DNA from 3 places in the Nonomuraea sp. NBC_00507 genome. Region 3 is predicted to be linked to each of the others. Evidence: riboswitches for the same ligand, from Rfam matches in the RefSeq annotation. Region 3 holds a riboswitch; each other region holds the start of a gene.
What was found. A riboswitch is a leader RNA that binds a small molecule or an ion and turns the genes downstream of it on or off. The one in region 3 is predicted to bind cyclic di-AMP.
Positions count from the first base shown of each region.

Region 1: it holds a riboswitch for cyclic di-AMP, as region 3 does, so the genes downstream of both, OHA25_RS26020 (coiled-coil domain-containing protein) here and OHA25_RS40940 (CHAP domain-containing protein) in region 3, are expected to answer to the same signal.
Region 2: it holds a riboswitch for cyclic di-AMP, as region 3 does, so the genes downstream of both, OHA25_RS03215 (C40 family peptidase) here and OHA25_RS40940 (CHAP domain-containing protein) in region 3, are expected to answer to the same signal.

Region 1 covers NZ_CP107853.1:5,332,448-5,342,664, reverse strand. Annotated here, with positions in the region: gene tig (trigger factor) at 1-124, opposite strand, end outside; gene OHA25_RS26045 (helix-turn-helix domain-containing protein) at 293-1,159, opposite strand; gene OHA25_RS26040 (ATP-binding protein) at 1,393-1,872, shown strand; gene OHA25_RS26035 (TetR/AcrR family transcriptional regulator) at 1,969-2,664, shown strand; gene OHA25_RS26030 (VOC family protein) at 2,654-3,595, shown strand; gene OHA25_RS26025 (DinB family protein) at 3,617-4,117, opposite strand; gene OHA25_RS26020 (coiled-coil domain-containing protein) at 4,154-5,143, opposite strand; cyclic di-AMP (ydaO/yuaA leader) riboswitch at 5,150-5,286, opposite strand; gene galT (galactose-1-phosphate uridylyltransferase) at 5,355-6,428, opposite strand; gene OHA25_RS26010 (DeoR/GlpR family DNA-binding transcription regulator) at 6,425-7,204, opposite strand; gene OHA25_RS61495 (50S ribosomal protein bL37) at 7,351-7,428, shown strand; gene OHA25_RS26005 (TrpB-like pyridoxal phosphate-dependent enzyme) at 7,465-8,775, opposite strand; gene OHA25_RS26000 (uridine kinase) at 8,862-9,515, opposite strand; gene OHA25_RS25995 (hypothetical protein) at 9,592-9,969, shown strand; tRNA gene OHA25_RS25990 (tRNA-Gly) at 9,938-10,011, opposite strand; tRNA gene OHA25_RS25985 (tRNA-Pro) at 10,101-10,174, shown strand.
Region 2 covers NZ_CP107853.1:602,077-612,293, reverse strand. Annotated here, with positions in the region: gene OHA25_RS03265 (SDR family NAD(P)-dependent oxidoreductase) at 1-602, opposite strand, end outside; gene OHA25_RS03260 (TetR/AcrR family transcriptional regulator) at 746-1,357, shown strand; gene OHA25_RS03255 (hypothetical protein) at 2,212-2,577, opposite strand; gene OHA25_RS03250 (hypothetical protein) at 2,578-3,171, opposite strand; gene OHA25_RS03245 (hypothetical protein) at 3,155-3,532, opposite strand; gene OHA25_RS61080 (hypothetical protein) at 3,697-3,855, shown strand; gene OHA25_RS03240 (hypothetical protein) at 3,920-5,176, opposite strand; gene OHA25_RS03235 (ArsR/SmtB family transcription factor) at 5,271-5,825, shown strand; gene OHA25_RS03230 (hypothetical protein) at 6,008-6,247, shown strand; gene OHA25_RS03225 (bile acid:sodium symporter family protein) at 6,411-7,292, shown strand; gene OHA25_RS03220 (hypothetical protein) at 7,272-7,754, opposite strand; cyclic di-AMP (ydaO/yuaA leader) riboswitch at 7,806-7,945, shown strand; gene OHA25_RS03215 (C40 family peptidase) at 7,948-8,511, shown strand; gene OHA25_RS61075 (MFS transporter) at 8,620-9,132, opposite strand; gene OHA25_RS03210 (CAP domain-containing protein) at 9,315-9,878, opposite strand; gene OHA25_RS03205 (SDR family oxidoreductase) at 9,796-10,131, shown strand.
Region 3 covers NZ_CP107853.1:8,488,454-8,498,670, reverse strand. Annotated here, with positions in the region: gene OHA25_RS40965 (MFS transporter) at 1-47, opposite strand, end outside; gene OHA25_RS40960 (PLP-dependent cysteine synthase family protein) at 44-1,231, opposite strand; gene OHA25_RS40955 (hypothetical protein) at 2,042-2,515, opposite strand; gene OHA25_RS40950 (cupin domain-containing protein) at 3,536-3,943, shown strand; gene OHA25_RS40945 (hypothetical protein) at 4,302-4,493, shown strand; cyclic di-AMP (ydaO/yuaA leader) riboswitch at 4,794-4,940, shown strand; gene OHA25_RS40940 (CHAP domain-containing protein) at 4,954-5,637, shown strand; gene OHA25_RS40935 (class I SAM-dependent methyltransferase) at 5,998-6,651, shown strand; gene OHA25_RS40930 (methyltransferase domain-containing protein) at 6,757-7,506, opposite strand; gene OHA25_RS40925 (helix-turn-helix domain-containing protein) at 7,553-7,954, shown strand; partial or broken gene OHA25_RS40920 (ISKra4 family transposase) at 8,048-8,287, opposite strand; gene OHA25_RS40915 (sigma factor) at 8,523-9,170, opposite strand; gene OHA25_RS40910 (alpha/beta fold hydrolase) at 9,384-10,184, shown strand.

The DNA.
Region 1 (10,217 bases), 3.2 Mb from region 3:
GGACGCGCACCTGCTGCGCGACCTTCTTGTATGCCGCATCCATGCTCGGGCGCAGCTCGTCGAACGGCACCTCGACAGTGAGCTTGACCCGCGTGGGGCTGAGCTCCTCGACAGCGGTCTTCACGGAATGGTCTCCTTGATCAAGCTACGAGTGATCGCGGGCGCGTCCATCGGTACGGCCCACGCGCCGCGCCCACATGTGCGGTGTTGGGGCATGCTCTGCCACGGCCGCATCCAACGCCGATGGTCCAGTCTAGGGCAGATGCACACCCAACAACGACGCCCGCCGCCGTCAGAACTCCTCCGAGATCGTCCGCAGTAGCTCGATCGTCTCATCGGGGGTGGTGCTCACGGCACACAGCCGCTCCATCACCTCGGTGTATCGGTCCACATCCTCACGCTTGTCCAGGTAGAGCGCGCTGGCGAGCTGCTCGACGTACACGACGTCGGGCAGGTCGGGATCGGGGAAGCGCAAGATGCTGAACGCCCCGCCCTCGGCACTGTGACCGCCGAAACTGAACGGCATGATCTGGATCGTGATGTTCTGCTGGCGCATGAGGTCGATGAGGTGCTCCAGCTGGGCCCTCATCACCTCGGTTCCGCCGATCGGCCGCCGGAGCGCGGCCTCGTCGATCACCGCCCAGAAGACCGGCCCGTCCGGCTTGTCCAAGATCCTCTGGCGCTCCAGCCGGAGATCGACCCTCCTGGCGATCTCCTCAGCCCCAATGCCCGCCGCACCGGCGGTCACCACAGCCCTTGCGTACTCTTTGGTCTGCAACAGTCCCGGCACGAACTGGACTTCGTAGGTCCTGATCCTGGCGGCCGCCTCTTCGAGGCCGACGTACGCCTGGAACCACGTGGGCAGGACATCGTTGAACCGGTGCCACCAACCCGGCTCGTTGGCGGTGGCGACCAGGTCGAGCACGGCGGAGCGGGCCTGCTGGTCCACGACCCCGTACAGAGTCAGCAGGTCGGCCACGTCGCGTTCTTTGAACCCCACTCGGCCCAGCTCCATGCGGCTGATCTTGGATTCCGAGCCACGGATGAGGTGGCCGGCCTCCTCACGAGTGACGTTCTTCGCTTCCCTGAGCTTGCGCAGCTGGGAGCCCAGGAGGATGCGCAGCGCCGTCGGCCCGGAACCCGGCTGGTTCTGCGTCACTTTGCCTCCTATCAAGGTCCGCACACACAGTGACACCACATCGCCTTGAATGACAAGGTCTCAACCTCGTGTCCGATTCCGGGATCTATGCCCAAAAACGGTGTTTGCTATTGCACATTGCAGCTGCACGTGCATTTGGGTCTTGCAGCCGCAGCGGTCGTGACCCATGATGGCTTAGTGCATATTGGGCCAAACATGCACTAACCAAGGCTGAACGGGGAGGTATCGGCGGCATGGTGGAGGATCCTCTGGCCACTGCCGATTGCCTGCAGATCACCCGCGAAGTGGGCTTCGACCATCTGCTCTCGGGCGGCGGCAAGCCGTACACCACCGCGTGCCCGTTGCCCTTTCAGGCCGACTCTGTGAAGACCGCCAGGGACGTGACCCGCTCCACACTGCAGGGCTGGGGACTGCACGACCTGAGCGACGACGCCGCGCTCGTGGTGTCGGAGCTGGTGACCAACGCCGTCAGGTACGCGATGTACGCGGCCGGGCGGCGGGAGATCGAGCTGCTGCTCATGCGGGTCGCGCCGCACGTGCTGCTCGCGGTGGCCGACCCCAGCGACGAGGTGCCGCGGCCCAAGGAGCCGGATTTCATCTCCGAGAACGGGCGCGGCCTTTACATCGTCGAAACGTACAGCCAGTGCTGGGGCTGGGACCCCCTGGCTCGCGGCGGCAAGGCCGTCTGGGCGCTGTTCCGCACGGAATCCTGACCCAACCTTTAGATCACCTGGTACGACGTCTCCGCGTTCTCTCTCGTGACCAGAGTGCTAAATTGGTCATCGGTCAACAGTCACGAGGAGGCCTTTGTGGATGCCGAGCACCGCGGGCGGGCTGACCGGATCCTCGACGCGGCCAAGGAGCTGCTGCTGCGCTGGGGATACCGGCGAGTGACGATCGACGAGATCGCCAAACGCGCCGGGGTGGGCAAGGGCACGATCTACCTGCACTGGCGTACCCGCGAGCAGTTGTTCTTCGCGGTCGGCGCCAGGGAGGCGGTGGCCATGCTGGAGGCGGTCGTCGCGGGCATGCGGGCGGATCCCGACGAGATCGCGCTGCACCGGTACATGCGCCGGTTCTTCCTGGAGGCGATGCGGCGGCCGGTGCTGCGGGCGATCTTCACCAGGGACGCCGAGATGCTCGACAAGTTCCTCGCCAGCCCGGCCAGGAAACCGCTCGAGGGCGCCAAGCTGCTCGCCTCGCGGGACTACCTGGGCGTGCTCGCCCGGCACGGGTTGCTGCGGAAGGGGCTGCGGCCCGAGGACCTGGACTATCCGCTGCCGACGATCGTGTTCGGGTTCTTCGCCGTCGAGCCGCTGCTGCCGGCCGAGGTCACGCTCGGCCTGGAGGAGAAGGCCGGCGTCCTGGCCGACACGTTGCGCAGGACGTTCGAGCCGGAGCCGCTGCCCGACTGCGCGCCGGCGGCCGAGCGGGTGATCGAGATCTTCGAAGGGCTCTCCCGTGACTTCCGTGACGCGGCTTATGGAGGCGGCGATGGGACATGACATCCGTGGGCTGCACCACGTGGGACACGTGGTGCATGACATGGGGCAGGCGCTCGAGCGATACCGGCGGATGGGGTTCGCGCTGCCGGGGCCCGCGTACCCGGTGGTGGGCGAGCCGCCCGAGCCGGTCGGGGTGGGCAATACGCACGCGTACCTCACCGGCGGCTTCCTCGAGCTGGTCACCGTCGCCGGGGCGGGGCGGGTTCCCGGCGACGCGCGGCTGATCCCGCTGCGGGCGCCCGCGGAGCGGCTGCCCGCGCTCAAGGAGGCCGTCCGCGGCACGGCTGCCAACCTGGAAGCGTGCCTGCGGCGCTTCGAGGGTGTGCACATCCTGATGTTCGACGCACTCGGCATCGACGGCGCCGCCGCCCGGCTGACGGCCGGCGGCGTCGGGCACGGCGGGGTGCAGGCGGCCCAGCGGCCGATCGAGACGGCGGACGGGGTGCGGATGGATCCCGTCCGGTGGCTGGAGATCGACGGCTCCGGGCCGGGGCTCGTGCCGGAGGGACGGGTCGGGCTGGCGGAGAACGCCTCCGCGCATGAGGCCGCCGACCATCCCAATGGCGCGGTCGAGCTGGTCGAATGCGTGTTGTGCGTGGCCGACGACGAGCTGGACGAGGCCGAGCGGCGCTATGAGCGTTATGTGGGACGTACGGCATCGCGGGACGGGCTCGTGCGGACGTTCGCGCTCGGCGACGGCGGTGCTCGCATCACTCTGGTCGGCGCGTCCGGGCTGGACGTGCTGTTGCCGGGCGAGAGTGCGGTGGCGCTGCCCGGGTTCGCGGCGTACGCGGTGGCGGTGCGGGACGTCGCGGCCACCGGGCGGTTCCTGGGCGAGGCCGGGATGACGGTCGGTGAGACCGCCGCGGGCGAGATCTTCGTGCCCGCCCGCGAGGCGCTCGGCACCGCGATCGTCTTCCGTCAGGGATGATGGCGGAGCGGCAGGGGACCGTTATTCGCCGGTAACGCCGTCGATACGCTCGCGTAGAAGATCGGCGTGACCGTTGTGGCGGGCGTACTCCTCGATCATGTGGACGAGGATCCAGCGGTGCGTGCAGTCCCGACCGTTGCGGTCGCCGACGGCGTCCAGCGGCGTGGCGGCCGAGATGGCGCGGGCGCGCTCGATCTCGTCCTGCCACGTGGCGAACGCCTCCTCGGCCGAGGCGGTGTCGACGTCGTTGAAGTCGGCGTCGTTGTCGCGGTCCTTGTCCCACAGCTTGGGGATGTCCTCGCCGTTCAGCACGCGGCGGAACCAGGAGCGTTCGACGTGCGCCATGTGCCTGACCAGGCCGAGGAGGGACAGGGTCGAGGGCGGGGCCGAGCGCAGGCGCAACTGCTCGTCCGACAGGCCCGCGCATTTGACGGCGAGGGTGGCGCGGTGCCATTCGAGCCAGTTGTTGAGCACCGTCAGCTCGTCGCCGGTGAGGGGTGGTGGGGTGCGGGAGTCGATCATGAGCCCTGACTTTACCTTCGGCCTGGTGTGCGGCTTTCAGTGCATGGAGATGTGCACGTGGTCGAAGTGGTTCTCGGTGATGCTGCCGCGGTCCGACATTCCGCTCCAGCCCGAGCCGTGGTTGATGCGCTGCTTCCAGATCACGTACTTGATGCCGAGCTTGTCCATGTTCTTGATCGCCCACTCCGCGATCCGGTCGCCCAGCGCGAGGTTCGCGGCCGACGGCATCGAGCCTCCGGTGCTCATCATGAAGTCGCAGGCGCGTCCGAGCGGGTGCTCGCCGCCGGAGCCCGAGCGGAAGCAGCCCACCGTGTACGGCAGCGAGAAGTTCTTGCCCACCTGCTCGCGCATGAGCCGGGTGCGGGGAGTGATGTTGTCGGAGCCGGAGGGAAGCTCGGGAGCCCAGCTGCCGTCGGATTTGCGGCCGGTGCCGTACGGCACGAGGTCCTGGAGCTTCTTCTTGATGTCCTCGATGACGTCCTCGGCCTCGTCACGCTGCTTGTCCACCTGGGCCGCGTCCCCGCGGATCTCGGACGCCAGCGCGGCGGCGTCCTTGGCCGCCTTCTCCTTGTCGTCGCGGGCCTTGGCCACGCCCTGCACGAAGGCCTGCTGTTCGACGGTGAGCTGGTTGAGCACGGCCGCGCTGCCGCCGCTCGCGGGCAGCATGAAACCCGGCACCGGGGGGTTGCCGTTCTGGTAGCGAAGCCGGGCGATCTCGGCGACCCGCTGCTCGGCCGCGGCCAGCGTCTGCTCCGCGGTGGCGAGGCGCTCATTGGCCGTCTTGGCGGCCTGCTGGGCCTTGGCCAGCTCGACGCGCTTGAGGTTGTACTGCTCGATGAGCTTGTCGACCTTGCTGTTGAGCTGCTTGAGCTGGGCGCGGAGCTCGGACTCCGTCGGTTTGGGGGCCGCCGACGCCGAGGTCGCCGGGAAGAAGGCGACGGCGGCGGCGGTGATGAGGCTGATGGCAAGACTCGCGAGGGACGGCGAAGGGAGCGGAGCTCCCGAGCGAATCAGGGCAGCCGCCACGTAGATGTTTCCTCTCCCTCTGCCGGCCGGGTTAGCTGACGGGTTCGGGCATGGGAGATCCCTACCACCGAAGTGGATTCACCCCACGTGCGATGGGTCCCCGGCTCCCGGGCAACTCGCCCGGGATTAGGCGGGCACCGGCCGTTACGGCCGGTGCTTATCGGGATATTAGTGGTAGATCCCGAGTCATGCGACCTTAAGTAGAAATCTATTAGTGATCTACTCGTGATCGAAGCATGCGTGCGGCCTCCTCCGGCAGCACGTCGTTGACGAAGGCCCCCATCGCCGACTCCGACCCCGCCAGATACTTCAGCTTCTCCGGCGCCCGCCTGATGGTGAACAGCTCCAGGTGCAGGTAAGCCAGCTCACGGCCCTTCCGTACCGGCGCCTGGTGCCAGGCCGCGATGTACGGCATCACGACCCCGAACAGCCCGTCGAACGCCTTCAGCACCGACGTGTACAGCGGCGCGAACGCGGCGCGCTCCGCCTCCGTCAGCGCCGCAAGGTCGGGCACCTGCCGGTGCGGGTAGAGGTGCACCTCGAACGGCCAGCGCGCGGCGGCGGGCACGAAAGCCGTCCACAGCTCGTTGGCCGCCACCACCCGCGTGCCGGCGGCGCGCTCGGCGGCCAGCACGTCGGCGAACAGGTTTCCCTTGTAGCGAGAGGCGGCGCCCAGCTGCAGCTTGGTCCGCGGGGTGACGTACGGATAGGCGTAGATCTGGCCGTGCGGGTGCGCGAGCGTGATGCCGATCTCCGAGCCCCGGTTCTCGAAGCAGAAGACCTGCTCCACGCCCTCGATGGCGGACAGTTCGGCCGTGCGGTCGGCCCATGCCTCCATGACCAGCTCGACCTGGGCGTCAGACAACCGGGAGAAGGACGAGGAGTGCTCGGAGGTGAAGCAGACCACCTCACAGCGGCCCACGGCCGGACGGACCTCACTCAGCCCGCCCACTTCCCCATAAGTCCCGATATTTTCGGCAAAAGAGGGGAAGCGGTTCTCGAACACCACCACGTCGTAGTCGTACGCCGGGATCTCCGTCGAGCGCGTCTCCGACGACGGGCACAGCGGGCACTCGGCCGCCGTGCCGGTCGGCTGGTGCGTCCGCGTCTGCCGGTGCCCCGCGATCGCGATCCACTCCTCGGTCAGCGGGTCGTAGCGCAGCTCAGAGGCCACCGGCCGGGGGTCCAGCGACCGCCGGTCGATCGCGCTCCTGTCGGCGTCGTCCCGCCGGTCGAAGTAGATCAGCTCTCGGCCGTCGGCCAGGTTGGTGATGGTGCGCTTCAAAGCGAGCCCTCCGCGATGATCAGTTCCCCGGCCGTTTCGGCCAGATGCGTACGTGCTTCCTCCGGCAGCCCCGGGTCGCTGATGACCACGTCGGCCTCGCTCAGCTCGGCGATGGTGCTGATGCCCACCGTGTTCCACTTGGTGTGGTCGGCCGGGACGACCAGGCGGTTGGCGGCCGCCACCAGCTCCCTGTCGGTCTCGGACTCGAGCAGGTTGGGCGTGGTGAACCCGGCCCGCACGCTCATCCCGTGCACGCCGAGGAAGAGCGTGTCCACGTGCAGGCGGCGGATGGCGGCCACGGCCACCGGGCCCACTAAGGCGTCCGATGGCGTGCGTACGCCGCCGGTCAGCACCACCGTGCGGTCGGCGCGCGGATTGCGGTGGAAAACGTCGGCGACGGGGATGGAGTTCGTGATCACCGTGAGCTCGGGCACACCGATCAGGTGGTGCGCCAGCGCCCAGGTGGTGGTGCCCGCGGACAGCGCCACAGCGGTGCCGGGGCGCACCAGTTGCGCCGCGCAGCGCGCGATGGCCTGCTTCTCCTGCTGCTGGCGGGCGGACTTCGCGGTGAAGCCCGGCTCCTCGGTCGATCCCGGGCCGAGGGCGGTCGCGCCGCCGTGCACCTTTTCCAGCAGGCCCCGCTCGGCCAGCACCTCGAGGTCGCGGCGGATGGTCATGTCGGAGACGCCGAGCTCGCGGACGAGATCGGCCACCCGGACACCGCCGTCGCTGCGTACGCGCTCGAGGATCGCCTGCTGACGCTGCTGTGCGAGCACGCCTCCTCCTTCCAACAGATTCCACCAAATTATGACACGGATTAGTTCGGGGAATGTTAGGTCGGGTGGCGTCGCTTGCCTGGTTGGCGCAGGCGAGAGACGGTGAGGGATCAATGCCGTAGCACCCGATCATCGGAGGCGAGCGTATGGCCAAGCGCGCACGCAAGGGCAAAGCACGCAAGAAGAAGAAGGCTAACCACGGCAAGCGGCCCACCGCACGCTGACCCGGGTGGCCGCCTCTGCCCGGCGGCCACCCGATTTCACCCCGGTAGTTCGGTGAGGGCCTGGTCAATGCGGTCCTGCGGGAGGGTGTAGTCCTCCAGTTGCCCGGCCAGATGACGATCGTAGGCGGCCAGGTCGAAGTGCCCGTGGCCGCAGAGCGCGGTGAGGATGACCTTCTCCTCGCCGCTTTCCTTGCAGCGCAGCGCCTCGGCGATGGTCTCGGCGAGCGCGTGCGTGGGCTCAGGAGCGGGCACGATGCCCTCCGTCCTGGCGAAACGCACGCCGGCCTCGAAGCATTCGCTCTGGGATCGGGTGACGGCCTCGAACAGGCCCAGCTCGTACATGTGCGACAACAGCGGCGACATGCCGTGGTACCGCAGGCCGCCCGCGTGGATCGGGTCAGGCACGAACGAATGCCCCAGCGTGTGCATCTTGAGCAGCGGCGTGAGCCCGGCAGTGTCGCCGAAGTCATAGGCGTAGACGCCGCGGGTGAACGACGGGCAGGCGGCGGGCTCGACCGCACGGAACACGGTCGAGATCCGTCCCGCCAGCTTCTCCCGCAGGAACGGGAAGGTCAGGCCGGCGAAGTTGGAGCCGCCTCCCGTGCAGCCGATGACCAGGTCGGGCATCTCGGGAAGCTGCTCGAGCGCCTCCTCGCCGATCACCGTCTGGTGCATGAGCACGTGGTTGAGCACCGAACCGAGCGCGTAGCGGGCGTCGGGGGTCGCCGCGGCCACCTCGACGGCCTCGCTGATGGCGATGCCCAGGCTGCCCGGGGAGTCGGGGTGGTCGGCCAGCACCTTGCTGCCCGCGCCCGTCACGGAGGACGGGCTGGCGTGCACGGTGGCGCCGTACACCTGCATGAGGGAGCGGCGGTACGGCTTCTGGTCGTAGGAGGCGCGGACCATCCAGATCTGGCATTCGACGTCGAACTGGGAACAGGCGAACGCCAGCGCCGATCCCCATTGCCCGGCGCCCGTCTCGGTGGTGAGCAGCCGTACGCCCTCGCGCGCGTTGTAGTAGGCCTGCGGCACGGCCGTGTTCGGCTTGTGCGAGCCCGCGGGCGAGCCGCCCTCGTACTTGTAGTAGATCCTCGCCGGCGTGCCGAGCGCCTTCTCCAGGCGCCGCGCCCGGATCAGCGGCGTCGGCCGCCAGAGCCGGTAGACGTCGAGCACCTCCTGCGGGATCGCGACGAACCGCTCCCCGCTGACCTCCTGCGCGATCAGCTCCATGGGGAAGAGCGGAGTCAGATCGTCCGGCCCGATGGGCTGCCTGGTGCCGGGATGCAGTGGTGGAGGCGGCGGAGCGGGCAGGTCGGGAACGATGTTGTACCAGTTGCTGGGGATCATCGCCCCAGTCTGCGCCGGGAACGCGCGGCATTCCAGCATCCCAGCGCGCCGGGCCGACGGGCGGGGCTACGAGCTGCTGGGCCGTGCTACGAGCCGCCGGGCCGTGCTCGGTCGCCGAGGACCAGGACGGCGAGCCGATCCGGATGATCGGCCCTCACCACTACGTCCGCCGCCTGCTGCGGGCGGACCTCATGCTCATATCGCTCGTACGCGGGCAGCCGCCACCGCTCCTCCTCAGGTGTCCCCCGCTCCAGAGCCCCCGCCGACAGCCACACGTGCACGCTGACGTCGAACGCGAGCCCCCGTCCCAGCAGCAACGTCCCGTCGACCAGCACCACGCCGCCCTGGGGCAGCTCCTGGTACGGCTCCCGGTACGCCCGGTCCACCCGGCTGTCCCACAGCGCCCGCAGCACCCGCCCCGATCCCCCGGCCTCCAGCGGCTCGAGCACTTCCCTCCGCAGGCCCTTCACGTCGAGCCAGTCCTCGTAGAAGGCGTCGGGATCGGTCCTGCCGTGCTCCAGGCGCAGCGACGCGGGCCGCAGGAAGTCGCCCGCCGACACCCGCAGCACGGGCCGCCCCCGCGACCGGAGCGGCGCCACGAGGTCGTCAGCGAGCGTCTGAGGACGCGCGGCGGGCGCCCCGTCCACGGCCACCCGCACCCATTCCTCCCCCGGCCGCGCGGAGATGAGCTGGGCCAGTTCCTCGATGAGGACGTCACGGGAGATCGGTCGCGCACGCATCGTCCCTAGCTTACGATCGCCGATCTCGCGGCAGCCTTGAAGGCGTGCTCCTGATGCGCTGAGGATGTGCGCATGGATGGCGAACCTGTGGGCGGGGCCTGAGGCGGTGGGCGGCCGTCTGTGGCTGACGAGCCGGTCGCTCGTGTTCCGTTCGCATGCGGTGAACGCCCAGAGGGGCGTCTGGGCGTGGCCCATCGAGGAGATCGTGTCGACCGCGCCGGTCAACACCCTCGGGATCGTCCCGAACGGCCTGGCGATCGTGTTGCGAAACGGGGATCGGGTCCGCTTCGTGGTGCGTAAGCGGCGCGCCTGGATTCTGGTGATCGAGCAGACGAGGGGGCTGATCCCGTCGATCTCTGAAGAAATTGCGGAGAACACGAAGGCCAGGTCGCCTCATGCGGCTGACCTGGCCTTTTGGTGCTTGGAGCGGACGACGGGAATCGAACCCGCGTAGCTAGTTTGGAAGACTAGGGCTCTACCATTGAGCTACGTCCGCGCGAACCGGTCGAACTCTGGTCTAGACTTCATCCGGTCGTCAGGGCGTAAGCGTACCGGAGTCCCGGAGCGCATGCGCACTCGACGAGACGGGGCGTGGCGCAGCTTGGCAGCGCGCTTGCTTTGGGAGCAAGAAGTCGCAGGTTCAAATCCTGTCGCCCCGACTTCAGGACCAGCAGGAAGGCCCCCTCCAAGATCGGAAGGGGC
Region 2 (10,217 bases), 4.8 Mb from region 3:
TCGAACTGGCGCTTGGTGGCCTCGTCGAAGAGTTCTTCCTGCTTGGCGGTGGCGACCTGGCCGGGGGTCAGGACGTTGACGCGGATGCGGCGGTCCTTGAGCTCGTTGAGCCAGACGCGGGCCCAGGCCTGCTGGACGGCCTTGCTGCCGGCGTAGACGCTCCAGCCGGGGAAGGCGCCGAGGGAGGCGTTGGAGCCGGTCATGAGGATGGAGCCGCCGTCGTTGAAGAACGGGAGGGCCTTCTGGACGGTGAACAGGGTGCCGCGGGCATTGAGCCCGAACCAGGTGTCGAACTGGGCCTCGGTGATCTCGCCGAGCGGGGCGGGCTCGCCCCCGCCTGCGCTGGCCCACAGCACGTCGAGGCTGCCCTTCTCCCGCTTGACGGTGTCGTACAGGCGGTCCAGGTCGTTCAGGTCGGCGGCGTCGCCCTGGACGCCGGTGACGTTGCGGCCGATCTGCTTCACGGCCTCGTCCAGGGCGTCCTGGCGGCGGCCGGTGATGAAGACGTGCGCTCCCTCGTCGACGAACAGCTTCGCGCCGGCCAGCGCCATGCCGGTGGTGCCGCCGGTGATGACCGCTACCTTGCCGTCAAGCTTTCCCATGTTGCTCCTTTAGGCCGGTGGTGCCGTGCGCACCTGGGATGACGGCGTTATGTACACCGCTCTGTGTGCTTACGGTACGGGGCGCGCGGCCGGGGCGCAAACTATGTACACCGATCGTTACCCAGCTCGGGTACCATGGACCCGTGACGGAGTTGGAGAAGGGCCCCCAGGGCCGCCGCCGCGGCCGGGGCGCCCGCGAGCGCATCCTCAGCGCGTCCCAGCAACTGTTTCGCGAGCAGGGCATCAACCGCACCGGCATGGACCAGCTTTGCGCGGCGGCCCAGGTGTCCAAACGCACGGCGTACCAGCACTTCACCGGCAAGGACGAACTCGTCGCCGAGTACCTGCGCCGGTTCGACCCCTCCGTTCTGTCCGGCGTGTTCGACCGCACCGACCTCACGCCCCGCGAACGGCTCCTCGCCGCCTTCGACATCCCCCCCACCACCCCCCTGTGCCCCTACATCGCCGCCGCCGTCGAACTCCACGACCCCCAGCACCCCGCATCCCAGTACGCACGCGACTACAAGAAAGCCGTCGCCGCGCGGCTCGCCGACACCGCCCGCGAAGCCGGCGCCGCCGACCCTGAACAGCTCGGCGAGCAGCTCGCGCTGCTCATCGACGGCGCCGCGGCCCGCACCCGGGTCCTCAACGCCGACGCCTTCCCCGCCGCCGCCGCCATCGCCGCCGTCCTCATCGACAACGCCATCCCCGCCGCAGCCCGCGATGACCGACGACGGGAGGAAGGGTCAAGTTAACTTGGCACTCCGCGGCCGGGCTGGACGCGCTGCCGGTCGCGCGGCTGCACCCGCTGGTACGCGACACCAGCCGCCCGGCACCTGGCCCGGACCTGCTGGCTTTTACGGAACTGGCCGCCCGCCTGCTGAAGGCCGCAGCAGAAGCCGCCGGGGAGACCGGCGACCCCCGAGGACCCGCCGACGTGGTCGGCCTGGCAGCTGCTGGCGCCGCACGCTGCCGTAGTGCTGAACAGCCTCAGCGCTCTGCCGGACAGCTCAGACGAGACGATCGGGGCGGCAGCAGACGCTGCGCACATGGCGGCCCGGTACCGGGCAAGCCAGGGATCTTACGCTGCGGCTGCAGCCGAATACGGCGAGGTCTTCAGCGCCCGGCTGCGGGACCTCGTCCCCGACCACCCGTCCACACTGGCCACCCGGCACGAAATCGCCCGGATGTAGGCGCGGGGGGAACTATGCCGGGGCGCAGGCCGAGTACCACGATGTCCTCACCGCCCGGCAGCGGATCCTCGGCCCCGACCACCCGGACACGCGCAGAACCGCCAGGCAGATCGACTTTCTTGCGGAAAGGCAAGCTTGATCGTCCTTCACCGATCAAGCGCGCTTTGGATATGCGAACTCGCCGGGTCGCCTGTTTCTTAGACGTTCACCTATGAAGCGGCGCTCGCGGCGAGACGTGTCCAGGGCGAACGTCGTTTCATAGGTCGGTGCGAACAGGTGGACGGATGAAACACCCCGATAAAACGATCTCGGGGTGCGCGCTGACGACTACCTCCGCATGCAGGCCCACACCTGCCCGATGATCTCCTGCGCCGCGCCAGCCGGTTCCCCCCGCCGGACCGGCAGGAGCAAGGACTTCACCGTGTGGCATCCCAGATGCGGCGCATGGCCTCGCTCTGCTGTCCGTAGATGCATTTGGCGTAGACGCGTAGAAGAACGTCAACGCTGTGTCCTGCCCATTCGGCCACCTGGGGCGCTGGCACGCCGGCGTTGAGCCATGTGGAGACGGCGGCATGACGTAGGGCGTACGGGACCTCCATGAGCTGCGACCGGGCTTCGGGCGGTTCGAACGCTTGTGCTCTGGCTTCGTGGAAGACCTTGAGGTAGGCGCGGTCGGTCATCAGGCCGCCGTGGGGGCCGATGAAGACTCGTCCGCCGGGGCCGGCTCCGAATTCCTTGAGGTTCTCGATCAGCATGTTGGACAGCTCGGGGTGGATGGGCACTCACCGTATCTCGCCTACGACTCGGTGCTTGAGTTCCCGACGTTCCCGGATCTTGCCGCTGTTTGTCCAACGACTGCCTGAGCGCGGCTCGGCGTTGGTCAGCCGCATCTCTCCCCAGTCGTCCACAGGAAGGCTGACGAGGTGTTCCTCTCGCAGGTCCACGACCTCTTCGGGCCTGAGCGCGGCGAAGTACATGCATCCGAAGAACGCCTTCATGCGCCTGCCTCGCCCGCTGTGATTCTCCACTGCCTTGAGGAAGCGGCGAGCCTGGCTGATGTTGATGACGACGCGCGGGTCCACCGTCGTAAGGGTGCGCTGCTTGGCCCACTTCACCGCCTTGAGTGGGTTCGACGACAGTTCGCCGATCTCCTGGGCGTACTCCATGGCGTTGTTCAGGACCATGCGCTTGCGGTTGGAGGTGTTCGCGGCCGCGGGGTTTCCTTGCTTGGTCTGGCTGATGCGGGCCAGCACGCGGCGCGTCAGCACGGCTCCTGACCCGTGCTCGATCAGGGCGCCGAGCGGTGTGGTGTGGCCCTCCAGCCCCCTGGCCCGTAGGTGGCTGGGTGAGGTGCGCGTATTAACGCGTGAACTCACTCCGCAGGTTTCCGTGGAAGAGCGAGAAGGGACTGTATCGTGATCGCTGTTCTTGGCGCAGGAAGAGGTGGCCGGCGACGACCTTGCCGGAGAAATGATCATTGCTGAACAGGAAGGTCACAGCTTCCGATCCACCGCTTGGAGAGTCGTCAATAGCGACGACGAGACCATCGTTCATGGTCACCGGAAGGTCGATCTGGCGGACGGATTTGAGGAGCAGTTCGATGTGGGGCGTGTCCTGTTCGAACTCCGTCCGAAGTACGAGCTCGCTGTGCGAGGGTACGTAGCTCCATAACCGGAAGCGGCGATGCGGGAAGCTGAGGGGGAGAGCGAGCTGGCCAGGGTAGCGATCGTGCCTCACAGCGAGAGCCCACCACGGTCCTGCTCTGAGTAGCAAGCCATCAAGTCGAGATCCATGGCGCAAGCCTGACCGCCGTGATCAGTCGCTGGGCTGTTCCAGTGGTCGTTGTGCAATGCCGATTAGCGGTTGAATCCGGTCCACGTTGACGCCCTCGAGTTGACCGCCTGCTGGCCCATATGCGAGAGCTGGACATGCCGCTGGACGGAGAGGCCGACACGCGGACTTCCACCGCTCTCGCCATTGCGCTGGCTACACGGGCCACTGGGGTCACCCTGACACCGACTCACTACGCGGCGGAGCCCATCGTCGGGTCGATCGACTGAAGGTTCCGACCCAGCGACCTGCCGGGGTTTCGGTACATGATCGGGACCATCAGGCCGCGAACCGCTACGGCGTGATCGCGTCGGCTGCCTGGGCCGCCGGCTTCAGCAGTCGCCATCCCAGGGGCGCCAGGGCCAGCCACATGCACAGGACCGCGAACGGCATGAGGGCCTGGCGGCCGGGTCCGTCCAGCACTTCGTAGCTGATGAACAGGGCCAGGGTGGCCAGGACGAGTATCAGGGTCGTAGCTCTGATTCGCTTCAGGACGGCCAGGTGAATGATCAGGACCAGGAGCCCAAGGTAGACAAGCTGGGTGCCGAATCCATACAGGATCGACTCGGCTCCCGGGATGCTTCGGATCTGCTGGTCCAGGGCCTTCAACTGCGCGTGATTGTCGGTGGCGAAGAGGACGTACAGGTCGACGAGCATCTCGGCGATCGAGGCGGCGACGCTGATCAGTGCCACCGCCAGACTCGCCCTGGCGAGGAGCTGTCCGGCGCCGCGGCTTCGGACCCGGCGATAAAGTTCGACGCAAGCGACGGCCAGAAGTACGAAGCCGATGAGCCACACCGAATGCGCGATCGTCGTCCATGGCTCGACTCCTTCGTTGCCGCCGAGCCTCATTAAGGTCCAGCCGCCGATCTGCGCCACCGGTGCCAGGATGAGCGACCACCCGGCGAGAGTTTGCCAGGTCGTCGTCGCCGCCTGGGTCGAGCCGGATGGGCTGCGGCGCAACAGTTCACGTCCTACCGGCAGGAAGGCCAGCCACAGGATCAGCGCCGATCCGGCCTGGGCCAGCCGCAACGGGATCTCCACCAGCAGCTCGGCGCCGTTGACCAGAACCGCCACCGTCACCAGGATCGCGAACAGTGCGGTGGCCCTGCCCTGCGTCGCGAGGTGTATCGCCTGCACGATCAGCGCCAGGAACAGCAGCACCGGCCCGACGTCGTAGATGGCCACCTGCACCCCGGGCAGGTCGTGGATCTGGCCGCTCAAGGCCCGCATGTCGGTGCGGTTGTCGGTGGAGAAGCCCACCACCAGATCGATCACCATCTGGATGAGCAGGCAGCCCGCGCCGATGACACCGACGATCAGCGAGCCGGTGGCCAGTATCCGCCCTCCCGAGGTGGTGTTCTTGGTACGTCGATACAGCTCGACGCAGACGACCGCGTACATGACGGTGTTGAAGACCCAGGCGATGTGGGCCAGGGTCCAGCCGGGTTCCTGGCCACCGGTACCGCCCAGGCGCATCAAAGCCCAGCCGGCGAGGACCAACAGTGGAGCGGTGACGAAGGACAGCCCGGCGATTCGTTTCCAGTTCATGGTCGCCGACCCTAGCTTTACAGAATTTTTTCTGCAAGTTTTTCTCTGCATGAGTCCTTCTGCATAATTATCTCGGCACGGCTAAGCTGGTCACATGTCAACGGAACCGGTCATGCACACCCCGGCGGCGATGAAGGCGCTCGCCAGCCCACTGCGGCGAGAGATCCTCCGCCACCTCGCCAATCACGGCCCGGCCACCTCTACCACGCTGGCCAAAGCCATGGGCCAGAACACCGGGACAACCAGCTACCACCTGCGGATGTTGTCCGACACCGGTTTCGTGACCGAGCTGCGCGACCGCGCCAAAGGGCGGGAACGCTGGTGGGACGTCGTCAAAGCCGACCGGCGGATGCCCACCCGCGATGAACTGACCGACGCCGAACAAGACCTCGCCGAGCGACTGGGCGACTCCAAACTGGCCGAGGACCTACGGCTGCTGTCGGCCTTCGCCCACAACCGGGACGAGGACGGCGACTGGCAGCAGGGCTCCCGCGCCAGCACCTTCATGACCAAGGCACAGCTCAAGGAATTCCACGAGGAGTACCTCAAACTGGTGCACCGCTTCGGCACCGATCGCGACACCGCACCCGCGGACGCCCGGATGATCCTGCTGCGCTGGATCGGTTTCCCCGACCCCCGCGGCTCCTGATCCCCTCCACCCCGACGTCTTGGTTCGCGGGAGATACCCTGAGTCCAGATCCGCTCCGAGATTACGAACATGACCGACTGGTGGCCGCTTCTGGCCGTCCCTCGGCTGGACCGGCGCACGTCCACATCACGCCCGAGGGGTCGTCGGAGCCCTGTAGCTCGCCGGTGAGGAACCCCAGGCCGATGCCGGCGGCGCGCAGCTGCTCGGCCAGGGCGGCCAAGGTCGAGGCCGGGGCCGAGCCGTTTGTGTTCGTGTACCACGAGGGTGACCGCGACGCCTGCCGAGCGGAGCTCGCGGGCCGGGGCGACGGCAGGTTGCCGACGTCGGCCGCGTACCGGCCGCACAGCTCGGCGGTCAGCTCGCGCGCCGCGGTGTTAGACCCGGCAGGCGTGAGCCATCCTTCCGCCGGTCGGGTTCCATGACCTCCGCCAGTGTGTGACGGCCTGGCCGGAAGCTGCTGGGCCCTTCACATCGGCCCGGTGATCCCACATTGTGGGGTCTGTATCCGGCTTCGATCAAGGAGGGCGCCGCAGGCCACGCGCTCGGTGGTCATGGGCTCTTCCGGCACGGAAAGGACTCCGGCCCATGGCCCTTGCCAGCGTATTGCTTCCCCTCGCTCTGATGATCATCATGCTGGGGCTCGGCCTGAGCCTGACGATCGCCGACTTCCGACGTGTGGTCGCGTACCCCAAGGCCGCCGTCGTGGCGCTGACCTGCCAGGTCGTCCTCTTACCCGCCGTGTGCCTCGGCCTCGTCCTCGCTTTCGGCCTGCCACCCGCACTCGCCGTCGGCATGATGCTCCTGGCCGCCTCGCCTGGCGGCACGACCGCTAACCTCTACAGCCACCTGTTCGGCGGCGACGTCGCGCTGAACGTGACGCTCACCGCGATCAACTCGGTGCTGGCCGTCGTGACGCTGCCTCTGGTGACCAACCTGTCCCTGAGCTACTTCGGCGATGCCGGCACGCTGGGCCTCCAGCTCGACAAGACGGTGCAGGTGATCGCACTGGTGCTCGTCCCCGTGGCGGTCGGCATGGCGGTGCGTTCGTTCAGGCCTCGGTTCGCGGACCGTATGGAATCCCCCGTGAAGATCGCTTCTGCCGTCATCCTGGTCCTGGTCATCCTCGGCGCGTTGTTGCAGGAGCTGGACAACATCGCAGGCTACATCCGCTCCGTGGGCGCCATCACGGTCCTGTTCAGCGTGATCAGCTTGGCCGTCGGATACTGGGCGCCCCGCCTGGCCGGAGTGGGCCGCCGCCAGGCCATCGCGTCGTGCATGGAGATCGGCATTCACAACGCGACCCTCGCGATCACCGTTGCGCTCAGCCCGGCGCTGCTGAACAACACCCAGATGGCGGTGCCCGCCGCGACGTACGGCGTCCTGATGTTCTTCACCGCGGCCGTCGCCGGTTTCCTCGTCCGAGCTCGCGCCTCCTCCGATGCCGCGTCAGAAGCGAGCACTGCCTGACTCGGGCTGGGCGCAGGGGAGTCGTCCAGCTCCTGAATGGGCCTGGTCGAGGTCGTCGGTGATGCCGCGTTCGAGCAGCCTGACGTAAAGCTCGTCGGGACCCTGGCCGTATCTGCGTATCTGGTCGGCGCCTCTGTGCATTCTCGGATGATCTTCTCGGAGCGGCCGGGCCGGCCGTAGGCCTCGAGGAACAGGCGCAGCCGCTCTGGCCGGCGTGGTCGCCGAAGCCGTCGGCCCTCCGCCGCGCGCCGGGCAGACAGGGGCGTAGTTGCTCGTGCGATGGCCGAGGTGGGTCAGCTGGATCATCACCGCTGCCCCTTCGTCGTGGACCTCCGTGGCGAGCCGACGCAGCAGCGGCTCGGACTCCTCCTTCCACACCTGGTTGCCGAAGGCGGGTGCGCTGCCTGGCCGCGCGGATGGCGTCGGCTTCCTGGCCCGCGCCGCCGCGTCCAGCTGTCTCATTTTCCGCACGCCCGATTTTAGATGGTTTACAACTCTTTGACCGTTTCGTTAGAGTTCGTCACGCCTAATCCACTCAGCGTATGCGTGGAGCCGGGGACCCACCTTCCCCCCTGGGGCGAATCGGCATCGCCGTAGGGCCACTTCCAGGCCCGAGCCCGTCAGCTAACCCGGTAGGCCGCATGGAAGGACAGCAGTGTCTCGCATTGCCATCTGCCTGGCGGCAGCCATCGCCGGGCTCACTCTGGCCGCTCCGGCCCAGGCCGCCACCGACGACCACACCACCCTGACCGGCCCCCAGGTCAAGCGCATCCAGCAGAAGCGCCAGCCGACTCCCGCCTGGAAGACCGCCCTCGCCTTCGCCATGAAGAAGCGCGGCATCCCGTACGTCTGGGGCGGGGCCAGCGACAACGGCTACGACTGCTCCGGGCTCATGCTCAGGGCATACAAGCACGCTGGCATCGAGTTGCCGCGCACCGCGGCGCAACAGTACAACGCGTTCTCCAGGAAGATCTCCTGGGACGAGCTCAAGTCAGGTGACCTGGTCTTCTTCCACGGGCTTGGGCACGTGGGGATGATCTCGAGGCCCGGCTACATGGTGCACGCGCCGCGCACCGGAGACGTGGTCAAGGAGGAACGCCTCTCCGGCTGGCGCAGGCAGTCGTTCGTGGGCGCCGTACGGCCAGACCCTAAGGGGGTACGGCTCTCCATCGAGCAGCGCAAGACCCCCGCGCCCTCGATGTTCACCGCCACCCTGTGACAACGACGGTGGCCCCCGCACCTTCCCGTTCTGCAGGTTCCGGCCACTGAGCCTTGCGTGAACTCAACGTGAAGCGGGCCGAAAGGCCGGTCCACTTCTGCACAGTCGTCACGGCACTTTCTCCGTGCTTTCACGACCATGGAAGCACGGAGAAGTGACATCAGGTTGTGGGGGCGCTCCTACAGAGTGATCTGTCGTCCGATGCGGTGACGCGCCCCCATGGTGAGAAGCGCGACGTCGGAGCAGCGGATGCGACGACCCGCGGCCTCGCCTGCCCGCAGACGGCCCATGGCGGCCTAATCGCGGCGCAACCGAGGCACCAGCCAGAGCTGCCGCGGGTCCGACCATTCGCGTGACCCGTGTCGCGAAGAACCCTCCGGCGAGCCCCCCAACGGCGCCGATGCCCAGCAACACGCCGTAGCCCCAAGCCGGTAGACCGAGGACCTGAGGCACGTAGAGCATGAGCACGGCGAACCAGGCGCTGTCCATCGCCGCGAACACGGCGCCCAAGCTCACGATCATTCGCAAGCGAGGATGTTTGATCAGCCACCGCAGACCGGCGCGAGTGTTACTCCAGATCTGACTCTTGCTGCTGTACGAACCGGCTTTCGGAGCAAACACGATCCGCGGGTCCGCCAGCGCACTAGGACGACCAGCCTGCTCTGGATGACCACGCGGTTGGCACGTTCGCTATCCGCTGGTTGACGATATGACCGCCCGTGCTGCCGACCTGATGTGCTCGCCGCTGCCCGGCGCGGCGCCGGCCGCGTGGGGCGCGTACGGGGCGCTCACCACGAAGCGGGTCACTTGGCGGCGAAGACCTGGGTCCAGTAGATCGCGTCATCGGAGCCCTCGACCGCGCCGACCCCGATGAAGGTGAACTTGCAGTTCATGATGGTGGCCTTGGTTCCGGAGTAGCCCATCCAGGACTGCACGACCGCGGCCGGGGTGCGCTGGCCCTTGGCGATGTTCTCCGCCAGGCTGGTGCCGCCGGTAAAGCCGGCCTCCTTGATGCGGTCCGTGAAGGATCGGCCGTCGCGGGAGGTGCTCGAGAAGTAGTTGTACTCCGCCATGTCAGCCGAGTGCCCGCGGGCGGCCCGGTGGAGTTGCGGATGGTGCTTGAGCGCCCGGCATCCCTTCTTCGCCCGCCGGGCATTGACCAGCCGCACGACCATGTTCTCCCGCGCCGTTCCCACTCTGGCGGCGCCGGATACGGACGCCGTGGTGGCCGACCCGAACAGGCTGAGCGAGCCGGACCGGCCGACTCCGGAAGCCGGGGACGCCGTGACAGCCTGCGCCGTGCTCACGGGCGCGGCGATCGTGGCCAGGGCAGCGGCTGCGGCGAGTAACCCAAGGGGTCGGCGCATAGGAAAGTCCTCCAGTTGCGGTAGACGCTGGACGGCTCCGCATTCTGGCGCGACCCTAATCGATTTGTCATTTTATGTCTTGGCGGTCTACGGTGCCGCCAAGGCGGGCCTGCTGTCCTTTTCCCGCGGGCTGACTTATGAGCTGAAGGACCGGGGCATCCGGGTCAACGGGGTGAGCCCGGGGCCGACCGAGAGTGCTCCATCGAGACGTCGGCCAGCGCCTCCACCACCACCTCGGGTTCAACGGGGATAGAGGTGATGGGCTCACGCCGGCCGTAAGGGCTGCTCGCCCAGCCGGACGGCAATTGACGAGGCCAGGGGTGACCCCGACCAGCATTG
Region 3 (10,217 bases):
TGGACGCTACGCGGGTAGGAGCGCACCTGAGCGATGGTCTCCTTCACCCGGCCTCCTTCGCGTCGACCTCGGCGACCGCGTCAACGGCGCCGGCGCCGTCCGACGTGTCGGACATTGCACAGAGGCTGGCCTCATCGGATTCCTGCGCGTGGTCCGCCAGGGTGAGCGGGTCGACCACGGTGGTGCACCGGGTCCAGCGGGTGACCTCCTTCTCGTCCAGGCGGCCGATCACCTCAGGCTCGACGGGCGGAGGGGAGTCGAGCAGGCCGTGGGCGGCGCAGTAGTCGTCGTCGTAGACCGTGCCCAGGTAACGCTGAGGGCCGTCGGGGAAAATCGCTGCGATCTTCGTGTCCGCAGGCAGGGTGCGGGCCAGCCATCCGGCCACCAGGGCGACCGCACCCACGCTCCACCCACCGGTGGCGTAGTGGGACGCGGCGAGTTGTCGGCAGGTCCACACTGCCTCGGCCGGTGCGACCCAGTGGACCTCGCTGAAGTGGTCGTAGGCGACGTTGCGGGGGTAGATGCTCGATCCCAGGCCGCGCATCAGCCGGGTACGGGCGGGCTGTCCGAAGATGGTCGAGCCGATGGTATCGACGCCGACGAGCTTCATCTCCGGATAGAGGTGCTGCAGAACACGGGAAACGCCGGCGGAGTGCCCACCGGTGCCTACGCTGCACACCAGTACGTCGATGCGGTCCAGTTCGGAGGCCAGCTCCAGCGCCAGCGGGGTGTAGGCGGTGGTGTTGTCCGGGTTGTTGTACTGGTCGGGGCACCACGAGCCGGGGTGCTGCTTCATGAGCTGGGCCACCCGTTCGCGGCGGGCCTGCTGCCAGCCGCCGGTGGGGTGGGGTTCGGAGACGACGTTGACCTGGGCTCCGTACGCGGTCAGCAGCCGAGTCATGGACCGTTCGAGCCCTGGGTCGGTGACCAGGGTGACCGGGTGCCCGAAGACCATGCCGGCCAGGGCCAGGCCGAGGCCGAGGGTACCGCTGGTGGATTCGATGATCCTGCCGCCGGGGCGCAGGTCCCCGCGGGCACGGGCCTGCTCGACCATGTGCAGCCCGGGGCGGTCCTTGATCCCGCCGGGGTTGAAGCCCTCTAGTTTCGCCCAGAAACCGCGATCAGATGGGGCGAAGGGCTCGGAAATCCGGAGAACCGGGGTGTTGCCGACGAGCCCGGAAAGGGCGGATCGGGTGGCAGGTGTGATGTCAGTGGTGGTTTGCGGGTGCATCTTTTCGCTCAATTCAGTGGTGGAGTGACGGGGTACTCATCTCGCGTGCGGTCCCGCCTGGACGAGGCATGTACCTCTGCCCTGGTGGCAGCACGCGGCAGCCGCTGTCGAGGGGCTGCGAAAGCCCTGGTCTAGATCCGCCACCGACAGACGTCGGAGAGTCTGGTTCGGCCGTAACGCCGTATCCGGGATCTGGTGCCGTTGGGACGCGCGACTGGCTGCCGGACAGCCACGGTGGCAGTCACTCCCACCGCGACTGCGGCGAAGGCAGTCAGGGAGGCCGGGCCCGTGAACAACGGCCGGGCTTGCAGCAGCACATGGCTGGCCGCGTACGGCGCGCACCCAGAGCCGGGGTGCGGATGCGGGCCGTGGGGCGTCTCTGGCTCGACGGCCTCTGCCGCAAGCGCGAGGTGGCCGGCCGACACCGGCGTCCGGCCATGCGTATGACCGTTGCTGTCATGCGTGGCAGAACAGGCGAACGCCCACAGCAGCAGACCGCCCAAGACGACGGCCATCATCAGCCGGAGCAGCCACGAAGCACTGGCAGCGGGGCGGCCGATGTGAGGGTAAGGAAGGGAGTGGAACGGCATGGTTCCTCCAGCTGGCAGCCGCTGCTCACGGTTGTGGACAGAGCGGCTGACAGAGATCAGCAAAGTTCCAGGTAGACACCGGAGAAGACAGATCCCGCACGGCAGCGCGGCGCACGGGCGTCTGGAGTGACGGGAACTGGCCGCACTTGTCCGACCCAGCCGGTCGGAGCCGAGGACTGGCGATTCTCAGGAGGCGGCGACCAGTCGCGGGCGCCGGAATCTAGACCTGCTGAACTACCGAACCTCTTAAACCCGTCGATGAGGGAACCACCGACTCGGGCCGGGACGGGCCGGACTTCCCCACCGCGTAGGCGTGCGTGGCCGGCGCCCAATACAGCGCGGCCAGACAAGGCGCGGCCATATCAGGGCCTTGCGGCGGCTGGCCGGACACGCATTGCTGAGCCGGATGGGAAGAGCCGTCACCATCGTGGCGGTCCTCGGCCGCCATGCCCTGGAGCGACGGATACGCGACATCGTCACTGTGTGCGGCCCCGCTCGTGTGACCTTGGTGGGTCCCGGCGGATGCGTACGCCGGCGCGGTCACACCGGCCGTCAGATGCCCCTTGGCGCCCCCCGCGCTCAGTCCATGTGTGAACAGGATGCCGAGCAGCAGCGCGGCCAACCACAGCAAACCCAGCGGCCCCGCAGAAATGCGGGCCCGCAGCAAGCCGGAGCGTGACCAGGCCGTAACCATGCCGTGAATGCTAACTGCTGCTCGGCGCCGCGGGCGTAACTTCCCATATAGCACAGCTTCAACACGCTGCACACCTACTCCACACAAAGCGGCGGGCCCAATGCTCCGGATCCCCCATTTCTGAAGGGATGAGGCGGCAGGCCATCCGGACCAACACCCCCGAACGGGTCCACGGAGATGTCGCATGACGGCGCGATCGTGATTCTCATCACACTGCGAGGCCGTGGCGGTGTTCTACGCCACCAGGCTGAGGACCGCCGAGTCGCCGGGCAGGGAAGGGCCAACCTGACAGCTACCGCCTCCCGCGTCGGGCTGAGGTCATGCCGTTTTCCCTGCGGTGTAGGGGCCCCGGTTCGGGAGTCCGCTTGCCGTGCACGTACTTCTCGAGGAAATCGTCGACCCGCGGGTCCGGCGACTTCTTCACCTCCATCTAGGGGCCCCAGGCGGTCAGCGTCACCGCGAGGGCTGGGCGGAGCGGGGGCTCATGAGCGCGTACTCGATCAGGACCTGGCGGCAGCGAGGATTCGAACCGAGGGAGGAGTCGCTGTCGCATCCGCTGCCAGGATCGTCCCGCCCATTGTGGGGGCACGCTCGAATGGGGTTGTGAGACCCGCCTCGGCCGTTGGTCTGGCTCGGCGCGGTCGCCAAGACGGCGGAGGGCTCCGGAGGCTCGCCAAGCAGTACGAGCAGATCGAGAAGTCCACCACCGCGGCAACCTCTGGGAGCCGCTGCTGTACGGGCAGATCGGCCCGGAGGGGCGGTGATGTTCGACCTGGGCTGAGAAACCGGAGTTCACTGCGACGTCCAAGGTCGGGGGGTGCTGGACGCGCTACCGCAAACCCAGCAGCACCAAACTCGGGAGGCCAGACCTCCATGACCGTAAATCGGTCACGCTCCCTGACTTGAACCGGGGTCGAGGGCAAGGCGGCCATAATTCGGCTGTCACAGATCCCTGTGCTGCCTTGTCCTTATTGAAGAGAACCAACACAACCGGAGAAGGTGAGGTTTCCCATCATGAGCATGGAAGACACCAATACGACTCCGCCGTCGCCGACGGTGCAGATCCTCGCGTCGGTCCCGAACGCACCGATCCCCGACAATGCTGAGGCGACGACTGTCTTGATCACTCTGCCGCCTGGCAGCCCGGGTAACCCGCCGCACCGCCACCCCGGCCCCGGGTTCGGGTACGTGGTCAAGGGCGAGATGCTCTTCGAGCTGGAGGGCGAACCGGAGCGCGTCATCAAGGCCGGGGAGACGTTCTGGGAGCCGGGCGGCGACGTCATCCATTACCAGGGCGGCAACAACCTTTCGGACGGCGAAACCGTATACCTCGCCACGCTGCTCTGTGCGCCCGGACAGCCGGTGGTCATACCGGTGAGCGCGGAAGAGCTCGAGGCGCGCCGGGACCGCCGGGCACCTCGCCCGTGACGAGCGGGTGGGGAGGCAGCCGCGTGTCCGCCTCCCTACCCAGCCATTCCACTCCTCACCGAAACGATGGCCGCGGGGGACGTTAGAGGCGGCTCCCTGACCGAAGCCGAGTGTTGCAGTACAAAGCACGTACAGGCTCTGTGACGGACCCATGGCCCCACGTGAAGCGGAACGACCAGGGCCCCGTCGCCTTCCCCAACGGGCTGAACTCCGTGACCCCGCCCGGCGGCCGCTACTTGATGTTCGGCCTCAGCGACCGGCAGCCCGGCGAATGGGCGGGCAGGCTCGCAAAGCCTGCTGGCTGCGCAAGTAGTTAAGGCCCCGGCATCGCTGCCACCCAACGATCATAGGGCTTCCGATGCAGCGTGGACGCGGGCTGGCCAGAGTGCAACGACTCGCCGAACTGCGTCGTCCAGGCGTCATCGTCGGATACGTCTACGACTTCTCGTTCGACGACTATGCGCCCGGCCTCACCGAAGCGGCCCCGGTCCCGCAGGTGTCCCACTGGTGGGCACGTCACGTGCTCCCCATTGACCCGTTGCAGGCTTAGCGGGCGTGGCGGTCCTTACGAAACAACTCTCGTCCCCGGCCCTGCGCGATGTGTCCTGAACGGCGCGCAAAGTGCCCTAGTAAACCCCTTCTACGATCGGATGTAGGTAAAGAATTTTGCCGCAATCGCCTACGCCGTAGGGGATTCTGTTGCGTTCATTCGAACCCGGCTTGCATCTTTCTATGCCATTCGCTTACCTTCAATGACTTAGGGCGTACGCCTGGTAGCACTTCATGCCGTGTGACGCCTCCGTATTGCCGAGACCGTGTCTCACCAGCGCGAACATCATGTTCGTGAAGGTGACCGCGGCCGCCGAATTCGCGATCTCGCGGAGCCGGGGACCCATTTCCCTGGGGTGAATCGGCGCGCTCCATACCGGTGCGCTCCGTAGGGCACTTCCACGCCCGAACCCGTCAGCTAACCCGGTAGGCGGCATGGAAGCAAGGAGCAATCCCAAGTAATGCCCAAGAACGTCATCCCCCATGCCCTGAAGCCCGCAGGCCTTTCCCTGTTCGCCGCCGGGATCAGCGTGGCAGCCGGCGCGGCTTTTGCCGGCAGCCCGGCCTTTGCCGCCGACCACCACTCCACAGCGCAATCCTCGCGATCCAACGTCGTCTCCTCCCAGGCAATCCCGCAGAAGGGTGCCGCTCAGGTGAGCGCCGACGCCATATTGAAGATCGCCGAGTCGCAGATCGGCGTGACGGAGAACGCTGCCGGCGGCGGCACGCCGTTCCACAGCTGGTACATGTCCTCCCCGCGGGCGGCCGAGACCCTGTCCCGCGACGGCGGCAGCGTGCAGGCCTACGCCAACGCCCCGTGGTGCGCCATGTTCGTCTCCTGGGTGGGTGAGAAAGCCGGCGCCCGCCCGACGGTCGGCTGGGACGCTTACACCGTCACCTGGGCCAAGTGGTTCCAGGCCAACAACCGGTGGGACACCGTGGCCAAGCCCGGTTCCGTGGTCTTCTTCGACTGGAACGGCAAGAGCACTACTGGCATCGACCACATGGGCCTGGTGAAGAAGGACAACGGCGACGGCACGATCACCACGATCGAGGGCAACACCGGGAACGGCAAGGTCGAGCAGCGTATCCGGCCCAAGTCCCAGGTCGTCGGCTACGGCCACCCCGAATACAAGTCGGCCTGACCGCAAGAAGGCCAACAGACTCCTTGCCAGTTGCGATGGTCGGGGAAGCACGGGTGGTGCAGGGGGCGCGGTGCGGCTCCCTGCACCACCCGTTGCGTTTGAACCGTCAAGAGTCCCCTCCGGCGTGCAATTCCTCGGCTGTCGACCAGTCCACAGGTAGCGGCATCGGGGTAGGACTCTCCCCGCCTTTGCGGTTCCGGCTAGGTCGGCCGGCCCAGGAAAGACGAATCAACGGGCGCGTACGGGTGGCGTCGGCGACACCATTCACCTGCGCGCCACGTGCCCGGCTCAGGACGGCGGTTATGGTGCCCGCTCGGGTGCCGTCCTTGGAAGGCGTTCGAGAGAGGGTAGAAGCCACCCATGGCCTCCAACGAGCGCACCGAACGCCTACGTCGCTATTGGGACAAGCACGCCCGCTCCTATGACAAGGAGATGGGATTCTTCGACCGGCATGTCTTCGGCGACACCCGCGCCTGGATCTGCTCCCAGGCCGCTGGCGACGTGCTCGAGGTGGCCATCGGTACGGGGCTCAACCTTCCGCACTATCCCGAGGACGTTCGGTTGACTGCGATCGAATGGAGCCCGGCCATGCTCCAGCGCGCCCGGCAGCGGGCGGCCAAGCTCGGCCTGCAGGCCGACCTGCGTGAAGGCGACGCGCAGGCGCTCGACTTCGCCGACGACACCTTCGACACCGTCGTCTGCACCTTCTCCCTGTGCTCCATCCAGGATCATCGCCGAGCGGTCATCGAGATGGTGCGCGTGCTACGGCCCGGCGGGCTTCTGCTGCTCGCCGATCACGTTGCCGCCTCGGCCTGGCCCGCCCGCGCCGTGCAACGCCTGCTCGAACTCGTCACGGTCCCCTTGGGCGAGGAACACTTCCTGCGGCGCCCGATCGACGCGGTACGAGAGCAAGGCCTCAGCATCGAACGCCATGACCGATTCAAGATCGGCATTGTTGAGCGGCTCGCGGCCCGCAAACCGCCGGGGCGCGATAGTCACCCGTCGACCGGTTAGCTTGGATGCTCGACCGTGCGCATTCGAGAGACGCCGAAACAAAGCCGCAGGAGCCGCGCCCACCGCATCACGTGGACCGACTGGCTCGCGAATGCATCCCCCTGGCTATTCCTCGCCCCGTGTGGCGGAGGCGACGAATAGCGGCAGCGCGAGGAACATCCGGCCCTGCTCGGCACGTCGGGTCTGCTCGCCCGTCCAGGTCTCATATTGCTCGCGTGTGATGACTCCGGCTGCGTGAGCGGCCTGGGCGATGCCGGTCAGCATGCCGAGCATCATCCCGTCGGTAAAGACTCCGACGTGTACTTCGACCTCCACCTCATGAAAGCCGGCGTCCAGCAGCAAATTACGGTAGCCGCGGGCAGCGCGTGGATTGGAGGTCAGGTCGGCACGGGAATGCACGATCGTCCGTGTCAGCACAGGATGATCGGAATCGATGATGAAGGCGTCCCAGTCCTGCCCGATGAGGACGATCCGGCCGCCAGGGGCCAGCACACGTTTGGCCTCCGTCAGCGCCCGGGCAGCCTCGGCGATCTCGTGGTAGACCTTGTCCGCTCGGTAGCCGGCGATCTCGCTGTCATGGAAGGGAAGCTCGCAAGCGTTCCCGACGTGGAAATCCGCGCCGGGCCAGCGCGCACGGGCAACCCCGATCATCTCCGCGCTGGTGTCCACGCCGACGGCCTTGATCCCCTTGTCGCGCAACTCGGCCACCGCCCGGCCTGCGCCGCAGCCCACGTCGACGGCGACATCTCCCGGCTGGAGCCTGAGCAGGTCGTACGAGCGAGCGCGCAGCATCGCGGCGGCTGGGATGGCGTCGGCGGTGTCGAGCAGCCTGATGAGTTCTGTGTGGTTCGACATACACGTCACCATGCGACTTAATGTCGACATGAGGTCAAATCCGGAGATGGCGATCGGCGAAGTGGCGGCCCGCTTCGGACTGGCACCCCACGTTTTGCGGCACTGGGAGTCGATGGGACTGCTCGCTCCCATGCGTGTCGAGGGTGAACGCCGCCGCTACAGCCGCGACGATCTCTACCGCATCGCGGTGATCCTGCGAGCCAGGGAAGCAGGCATCGCCTTGGAAGATCTCCGCGCGATGCTCACCACCTCTGACCCGGTCGTCCGGCGGAAGATCCTCCACCGCCATCGCGGCGACCTGGAGCGGCGTATCGCTCAGGCGCAGGCGTCGCTCGAGCTGATCGACTGCGCGCTGAACTGCGACCACGAGGACTTTGCCAGTTGCGCGGACTTTCAGGCGATGCTTGCGGAACGCGTTCACCTTGTCCCGACCACACCTCACGCGTGATTGACCGATGCAGGCGTGCCTCTGGTGGTTAGCCTGCCCGAATTTGGGATTAAATGTCGGAAGGGTGTAGCTCGTTCTCAGTGACCGGAGCGATCAAGCAGTGAGGGCATATCCGTCCTGGTAGCTGGTCTGGTGGACACGATCGTGTTGCCGGGCGAGGTGGTAGCTCCAGTAATCGTCGAGATGCCCATTGGCGGTCAGCGCGCGGAGTTTTAACACCGCCTCGGCTCCGGTCAGGCCCCAGCGTGCTCCGGAGAGGTCGAATCTGTCGGCGATCAGATGACGGCAGGCGCCTTCGATCACGCCGGTCGCGATCGGCCATCCCTCCTGAAGCGCTGGGTTGTCGCGGTCCCAGCCTGCCCATCTACCTCCTGGTCAGCGAGGCCGGCAGCCCGAACAGCGTGAAGAGGTCGGCGCCGATGAATGAGGTGATCTCGGCGATGCTCGCCGCGCAAGGTGAGGACCGTGATCATCCAGCCCACGTGCGAGCACATAGCGTCGTCCCACAGGTACAAACCCACGGCGGGCTGGCCGTTCGCACGGGTCGACAGATGTCGCCAGCGTCGTTTCAGGGGACCCGCACGGCGAAGTCGGTGACGGCCGCGATGCCGTAGTACCAGTCGGCAGCGGCGGCATGGACCAGGTGACGTCCTCTGTCAGCATCCCGATCAGGGCGTCGGCGTCGCCGCGTTCTAGCGCGATGGCGACCTGGCGACGAGGTCGCGCAGGCGTGCGTCGTCGAGCTCGCGCCAGGGCCGAGTTCACCGCCGTAGTTGAGGTGTTTGTCATGGTGGCGACCTCGGTTGGGGCCGAAGCCGAGCACGTCGATGAGCAGCAGCGCCGCACGCTGGTTGCCCGGCAGGTACTGAAGGGCGGCAACGAAGGCGAGCTCCACGGCTTCCCGTTGTTCGTAGCGGGCATGCGGAGCGGCCGGCCCATCGGCCAGATCCGCATCCGGGTAGGGGCCCAGCCAGGCGACATCGGCCAGCGGGGCGCCGTCGACCACGGCGCGGTCGCTGGACGGGCCGAGATCCAACGGCAGAGCCCGCCGGTTACGGGCCGCGATGAGATCCAGACAGGTCCGAGTGGCCACCGCGTACAGCCACGAGCGCAGCGAGCTGCGCCCCTCAAAGCGCGCCAAGCCCCGCCAGACCCGTAGCAGGGCGTCCTGGAAAGCGTCCTCGGCGTCGTGAGCCGACCGAGCATCCGATAGCAATGCGCGTGCAGTTGCCGGCGCAACGGCGTCACCAGGCGGGTGAAGGCGGCATCGTCCCGGCGCGCGCCCGGGTCAGGTCGAGATCCTCCGCATCCTGGGCTGTCGTGTCCGCGGCCGGTGCGGAAAACACGTCGCTCACAAGCGACGATTCTGCCCCACAGTGACAGTCCTACCGATGAACGCACATCAATCAACCGCGCGAACAGGAGCGGCATGAACACCGTGAAATCGGCCGACGGCACTCCCATCGTCTTCGATCGGCTCGGGGATGGCCCGCCGGTCGTCCTGGTGACCGGGGCGCTCTGCGACCGTTCAGCCACGCGCGCCCTCGCCGAGGAACTGGCGCGCACCTTCACAGTGATCAACTACGACCGGCGGGGACGAGGCGACAGCGACGACACCGCACCGTACGCGGTCCAGCGCGAGATCGAAGATCTGGCGGCGCTCATCACCGAGGCCGGAGGGACGGCGGCGGTGTACGGCCATTCCTCCGGAGCGGCCCTCGCGCTGCACGCCGCCGCGCACGGCCTGCCCATCACCAGGCTTGTCCTCCATGAGCCCCCCTTCTCCCTGCAGGAGGACCAAGAAGAACGCGATAGGACGCAAGCCCAGCTCGCCACCATCACTGCGCTGCTCGCCCAGGACCGCCGCGCCGAGGCGGTCACGGCGTTCCTGGCCCTCACCGGGCTGCCGCCCGAGCTGATCGAGCACATGAGCCATGACCCCGCGACACAGGCGAACGCGCACACCCTTCCCCACGATCCGTTTGAGGTCCTAAGCCAAACCAGCAGAGCAGGCCGCACACCGATCGAGCAGGCCAGCGGCGTCGCCATCCCGACACTGGTCCTGTGCGGCAGCACCAGCGCTGAGTGGATGGTCGAGGCGGGCCGGCAGATCGCCGACGCCATGCCGCATGGGCAATACCAGGTCCTCCAGGGGCAGGGTCATGTCGTCCCCGCCGAGATCCTCGCACCCGTACTGACCGACTACCTGGGCCACGATGCACAGCGGTAGCCCGCCCATCCCACCTCAGCCAGAGGAAGATCC